DNA from 2 places in the Yersinia massiliensis genome. Region 2 is predicted to be linked to the other one. Evidence: predicted binding sites of a transcription regulator. Region 2 holds the regulator's gene; the other holds the start of a gene.

Region 1 (3,421 bases), 830 kb from region 2:
GGCACAGCATATTAAAGGCTTCCTACAACGCTTTGCCAAAACTGCGCGCAAGACGGCTGATTTTCTGAATCGCGTCGCGTTATTGGGCATGCCAATGGTCGGTGTTGATCCCGCGCTGGTGCTCTGTTATCGCGATGAATACAAAGAAATTTTGGGCGATACCCGTGGTGATTTTAATGTGCAATTGGTGCATGAGTGGTTACAGGTGGCATTGGCGGAGCAACCTGAACAGCAGATGAGTGGTGAGTCTTGGTACTTGTTTGGTCATTGTACTGAAAGCACTGCGTTGCCAGCGAGTAGCCAACATTGGGCATCGATATTTTCCCGCTATGGTGCCAAGTTAGAAAATGTCAGTGTTGGGTGTTGTGGCATGGCGGGCACTTATGGTCATGAAGCGAAGAACATCGATAATTCGCTGGGTATCTACGCATTGTCGTGGCAGCAAGCACTGCAAAAGCTGCCGGGTAAACGTTGCTTAGCTACTGGGTATTCGTGCCGCAGTCAGGTCAAACGTATTGAGGGTAATGGATTGCGGCATCCGTTACAGGCTTTACTCGAATTAGTTTAACGCGCTGTAATAAAGCCGCAAATCCCGCTGAGCTGACGCTGGTCAGTGATGCGGGTGAGAGAAAGCAGCTAACACCGCTGCAACTTCAACAGGAAGGGATACCCCAAACTAATTGGAGTTGCAGGTAGGCAGCAAATGAACGAATCCCGCTGAGCTGACGCTGGTCAGTGATGCGGGTGAGAGAAAGCAGCTAACACCGCTGCAACTTCAACAGGAAGGGATACCCCAAACTAATTGGAGTTGCAGGTAGGCAGCAAATGAACGAATCCCGCTGAGCTGACGTTGGTCAGTGATGCGGGTGAGAGAAAGCAGCTAACACCGCTGCAACTTCAATTAGGAAGGGGAGGATGAATGCTTTGGAAACGAACGGCCACACTCGAACAACTCAACCAACAAAGCCAAGGCTGCATGCTAGGGCACCTGGGTATTGAGTTTACTCGGTTCTCCGATGACGAACTAGAAGCGACGATGCCAGTTGATCACCGGACGACTCAGCCTTTTGGTCTATTACATGGCGGGGCATCTGTGGTGCTGGCAGAATCGCTCGGTTCGATGGCGGGCTACTTGTGCACCATTGAGGGCCAGCAGATTGTTGGGTTAGAAATTAACGCTAACCACTTGAAAGCGGTGCGTTCTGGCAAAGTGCGTGGTTGTTGCCGCGCGATTCATGTGGGCCGTAGCCATCAGGTGTGGCAAATAGAGATTTACGATGAGCAGGACCACCTGTGTTGTACCTCTCGCTTAACGACCGCAGTACTGACGCGCTAACCTTAGTCTCCATCATTCCTCTATTTCTACCGCGACCTTGCTCAGGGCCATAATGGCCTTGAGCCACTCAAAATATCCCGTGCTTATCGCTTGAATGCTTTGAGGTTCATTGTGCTTTCAATGCTTAGCGATTCGGCACTGTTAATACTTTGATCGGTGATCGTTTGAGGGTATATCAATTCGATAAATACATCGAATCACTCTGATAGGTTTCCCCCACAGGTGTTTTCAGCTAAAATTAATTTAGAAATAGGTATTTTCTATGAATGTTTAAAAACGCAAAGGCTGACTGCGATTAGCCTTTGATATAGCAAGGGATATGAGCATCGCTGCGAAATTTATTGATTAATTTCAGCGTGATAAAAGTGCACTTGTTCCGCTAGACCTCTTCGGCCATCGCAGCATGCTTCTTTCGTTGCCGCCTCTTTCAAGGTTAAAACGGCACTTTTCTTAATATCCCTGCAAAACAAACGGTTGAAGTGATAATTATTATCACTACCATTGTGAACATTCTGTGTTGGTTCACTCATAATCAGCTAGCAAATCTTTAACCTGAAATGGACTGCATCCAACATCATTGGGTGATTGAGAAACATGAGGTAGGGCATATGCAACAGGAATCAGTCGGCACATTTTCACTCGATGATAATGTCTGGCAAGGCGTCACCATCACGGACAGTGCTGCGGCACAAATTACGCGGCTCATGCAGCAAGATCCGCAAGTTAAAGGGTTGCAACTCGGGGTCAAGCAGTCAGGTTGTGCAGGGTTTGCCTACGTGATGGATATGGCGAAAGAACCCGCCAATGACTGTCTTGTTTTTGAGCACGGTAGTGCCAGACTTTATGTGCCACTGAAAGCGATGCCATTTATTGATGGTACCGAGGTGGATTATGTCCGCGAAGGGCTAAACCAGATCTTCAAATTTAATAATCCTAAAGCTCAGCATTCCTGTGGGTGTGGCGAGAGTTTTGGCGTTTGAGCGATGTAAACGAAATGACACGAAGCAATGTTGAAGTTCCTGATGATGTGCAGGCTTGGGTCAGCGATGGTCGCTACAAAGAAGGCTTTTTTACCCAGTTAGCGACCGATGAACTGGCCAAAGGTATCAATGAAGATGTGATACGTGCTATCTCTGCTAAACGCAATGAACCTGAGTGGATGTTGGAATTTCGTCTCGGTGCCTATCGTAGCTGGCTAGAGATGGAAGAGCCGCATTGGCTAAAAGCACATTATAAGAGCTTGGATTACCAAGATTATAGCTATTACTCCGCGCCATCTTGTGGCAGTTGCGATGATAGCTGTGATTCACAACCGGGTGCAGTGCAGCAGTCATCGGGGGCTGCCGCGCATAACGAACCTCAAAGCAGCGAGAATGAATACCTTACGGCAGAAGTCGAGTCTGCTTTTGCTCAGCTTGGGGTACCGGTGCGTGAAGGGGCTGAGGTGGCGGTCGATGCCATTTTTGACTCAGTGTCAGTCGCAACGACCTATCGCGGCAAACTAGCCGAACAAGGGATTATTTTCTGCTCATTCGGTGAAGCTATCCAAGAATATCCGGATTTAGTGCGCAAGTATTTGGGGTCTGTGGTGCCAGCAAAAGATAATTTCTTTGCGGCACTTAATGCCGCTGTCGCTTCTGATGGCACTTTTGTTTACGTGCCCAAAGGGGTGCGTTGCCCAATGGAATTGTCCACTTACTTTAGAATCAACGCGGCTAAAACCGGCCAGTTTGAGCGCACCATTTTAATCGCCGACGAAGACAGTTATGTCAGCTACATCGAAGGCTGTTCAGCGCCAGTACGTGATACTTACCAGTTGCATGCCGCCGTGGTAGAAGTCATTTTGCATAAAAATGCTGAAGTGAAATACTCCACCGTTCAGAACTGGTTTGCAGGTACGGAAAGCACGGGCGGTATTCTGAACTTCGTCACTAAGCGCGCACTCTGTGAAGGCGCGGGTTCGAAGATGTCATGGACTCAATCCGAGACTGGCTCAGCGATTACGTGGAAATACCCGAGCGTGATTTTGCAGGGGGATAACTCCATCGGCGAGTTCTTCTCCGTGGCGCTCACCAACGGCAATCA
Region 2 (3,421 bases):
ACACGGCATTTCCGGTCAGTCATGGAACGAAACCGTTCGCACTGATGAGCAAATGGAATACATGATCTTCCCACGCGTTCTGCCGCTGGCGGAGCGTGCTTGGCACCGTGCGCCATGGGAGCAAGATTATCAAGCAGGCCGTGAGTATATCGGCGGCGAAACACATCATGTCGACACCAAGGCATTGAGCGCCGATTGGCAGCGTTTCGCTAATATCATGGGGCAACGTGAATTGGCGAAACTGGACAAAGCAGGTATCGCTTATCGCTTACCTGTTCCGGGTGCGCGAGTCGTGGCGGGTCAACTGGAGGCAAATATCTCCTTGCCAGGTTTGAATATCGAGTATTCAACGGATGGTGGCCAACATTGGCAACAGTATGATGCCAAGGTGCAACCAAAAGTCAGCGGTGATGTGCTGATCCGTTCAACCAGCTCAGATGGCAAGCGTAGTAGTCGTGCCGAGCCGGTTAAAGCCTGATCATTGGTTTCAAAATGCTGTGTCTACTGTTAATGGTTATTTGCCAGATTTTGCGGTAAGCAAATTTAAGTGAAGTTGAGTTGATGGTTTTTTCCCCGGCTTGCCGGGGTTTTTTTTGTCAAAAATGAGCTGGCCCGCAAAATAGTACATGATGATAATGCAGTGCGAGAAGACAAAACCGGCAACGAAGAGGTCACGAAAGAGAAAGAGGGAAGGGGTATAAATAAGAATGACCACCTGAATCCCGACCAAGATTAATCTAGGTAACCGTTCGGGAAAGGTGGCCATTTTGCTGAGGGTTATGTTAACCCACTCATTCACTAACGCTATCTGAGTGAAATAAACTTAATATCATTCAGTGCTTAAAATCTTTATTAAGATCAACGCGATAACATGATGTTATCTTTTATCGTGCGCAGACTCATTTTCACGGCAATCGCCGGTTTCACAGTGGCCGTACAAATACAGACTGTGATTGGTGAGCTTAATACCGTGTTGTTTAGAAATTTCACGCTGAAGTGTTTCAATCGCTTCATTACTAAACTCGATCACTTTGCCACAATCCAAGCAAATCAGATGATCGTGATGGTGCTGCTGCGTCAATTCAAAGACTGATTTGCCACCCTCGAAATTGTGGCGGGTCACAATACCGGCATCATCAAACTGGTTCAATACGCGGTAAACCGTCGCCAGACCAATTTCCTCACCGATATCAATCAGCTTTTTATAAAGATCTTCCGCGCTGACATGATGGCATGCCGGATCTTGCAACACTTCCAGAATCTTCAGCCGGGGCAGTGTTACTTTAAGGCCAGCGTTTTTTAAGGCTTTGTTGTTGTCAGTCATGCGGATTCAGTCCTGTTACTATCGATTCAAATTAAGGCTGTTCAGCCTATGACATCCGTGGCGCAATAATTACAATTGCGTCTCATTATAGAACTGCTAGCCCCAAATGAAAACCGTGGTTGTTAACAAAGATATAATTGCACACTTTGTAAGATTAATCATGCAGTGTATTGATGAATGGGGATATAGCATCATTTTAGACTATATACGCAACGGATAACGTTACAAATTTGTAGCGGTAAATTTTTATTTCTCATGAATGATGATGCGGATTTGTGGGTGACTTAACAGAGCGGTGAGAAAGGGATGAAAGACAACGGAAACGCTAGGCGATGTGACACATGCCAATGCGTTTCCGTGAGGGCGAATTAACCCGTGATTTCTGACAAATTCATCTCTTCACTGATTTGTTTAACCCAAGCATCAACACGTTCGTTTGTCAGCTCCGGTTGACGATCTTCATCGATAGCCAAACCAATAAAGTGATCGTCATCAGCCAAGCCTTTAGAGGCTTCAAAGTGGTAGCCTGCCGTTGGCCAGTGGCCGACAATCGCTGCGCCTCGTGGTTCGATGATGTCACGGACTGTCCCCATCGCATCACAGAAATACTCAGCATAGTCTTCCTGATCGCCACAACCAAACAAGGCAACCAGCTTACCGTTGAAATCGATCTCTTCCAGTGTCGGGAAGAAATCATCCCAGTCACACTGTGCTTCGCCGTAATACCAAGTTGGGATACCGATCAGCAGGATATCGAAGGCTTCTAAGTCTTCTTTGCTGCTTTTGGCAATGTCATGAACCTCAGCAACCTCTTTGCCCAGTTGCTTTTGGATCATCTTGGCAATGTTTTCGGTATTGCCAGTATCGCTGCCAAAGAAAATGCCTACAGTTGCCATATAACTTAATACCTTATAAATTCAATTAGTTATGCAGATTATCGCGGTTTATGCCGAATAATATAACACATTTCATAGGGCGGCATAATGCCAGAAAACTCTGTCAGACCAGTATCAAGTTCATGCGATATTAAATTTTTGTGAGTTGCTCAATCTTATAACCCTCTTGCCGATAACCGTTATGTAACCGAAAGGTTGCAAATTGCGGTGCCAGGGGAAACCGGCAGTTAAAAATTTGCCGGGGAAGGAGTTGTCGTTAGCTGTATGGAACGTCCTTTATTGCTTTTCGGTCATCAAATTACACCAGAGTCTCTATCGGTCATCATCCGATTTATAAGGGGAACGAACATGCAGTTTTTAAAAAATATTACTATCAGAGCAGCGTTACTTTGGGTGCTTGGCGCCTTTTGCCTGCTTTGGGGCGGCGTCTCTGCCTATACGCTGCTGTCACTGAACCAACTGACACAATCGTCTAATGCGAACAGTGTCTTGGTTGAAAACATGAATTTAGTCAATCAGGGGACAGATCAATATTTCCGTATGGTGACGCGTTTGGCGCGTTCGGTCGATTATCGCCAAAGTGGCAACATGGCGGACGCGGACAAAGAACTTAAATCGTCGAATGTCGCCTTAGAGAATTTGAAGAAGAAACTCGCAGAATTTAAAGCCATCGATCATGCGCAGATTGATCCTGCGTTAGTCACAGGGGTGATCGAGGGATGGAGCGGATTGATTGATCAGGGGGTGACACCGCTTTATCAAGCTGCGATGGATAACAATACAGCTGCTTATCAAGAGTTAGCGAAAAAAACAGTCCCCGCATTGAGCCGCCAATATGGCACCGTTGCCGAGAATTTTAATCAGGCAGCCTCGCAAGCCATTGGCGTCGCAAAAGAGCAATTCTCGCAGCTCACAAAAATCAGCAGCATCACGCTTATCTCTGCCTTGGTGGCTGGTTTAGTGATTTTACTGGCGACCGACCGCTATTTATTAGTGAATTTAGTCCGCCCGCTGGATGATATTCGTGAGCATTTTCGGGTTATTGCCTCCGGTCAGTTAGGGCAGCCTATTGCTGATTTTGGTCGCAACTGTGTTGGACAGCTTTTCCCACTATTACGTGATGTGCAAACCAGTTTGGTCAATACCGTTGAGGCTATTCGTAGCAGTACTGATGGGATTTATCATGGTGCGGCTGAAATCT

The links. Region 2 encodes Fur, which represses iron uptake genes when iron is present. Its sites were predicted from a motif close to ATAATAATGAGAACNACTATCAA; they were not measured.
Region 1: the regulator Fur is predicted to act here: its motif matches at 1,816-1,838, upstream of sufA (Fe-S cluster assembly scaffold SufA).

Annotation. Positions count from the first base shown of each region.
Region 1 is NZ_CP028487.1:2,555,837-2,559,257, reverse strand. Features, by position in the region: gene ydiJ (D-2-hydroxyglutarate dehydrogenase YdiJ) at 1-568, shown strand, start outside; gene DA391_RS11955 (hotdog fold thioesterase) at 920-1,336, shown strand; gene sufA (Fe-S cluster assembly scaffold SufA) at 1,945-2,316, shown strand; gene sufB (Fe-S cluster assembly protein SufB) at 2,331-3,421, shown strand, end outside.
Region 2 is NZ_CP028487.1:3,388,833-3,392,253, reverse strand. Features, by position in the region: gene DA391_RS15755 (beta-N-acetylhexosaminidase) at 1-478, shown strand, start outside; gene DA391_RS15750 (hypothetical protein) at 515-799, opposite strand; gene fur (ferric iron uptake transcriptional regulator) at 878-1,324, opposite strand; gene fldA (flavodoxin FldA) at 1,693-2,220, opposite strand; gene DA391_RS15735 (methyl-accepting chemotaxis protein) at 2,569-3,421, shown strand, end outside.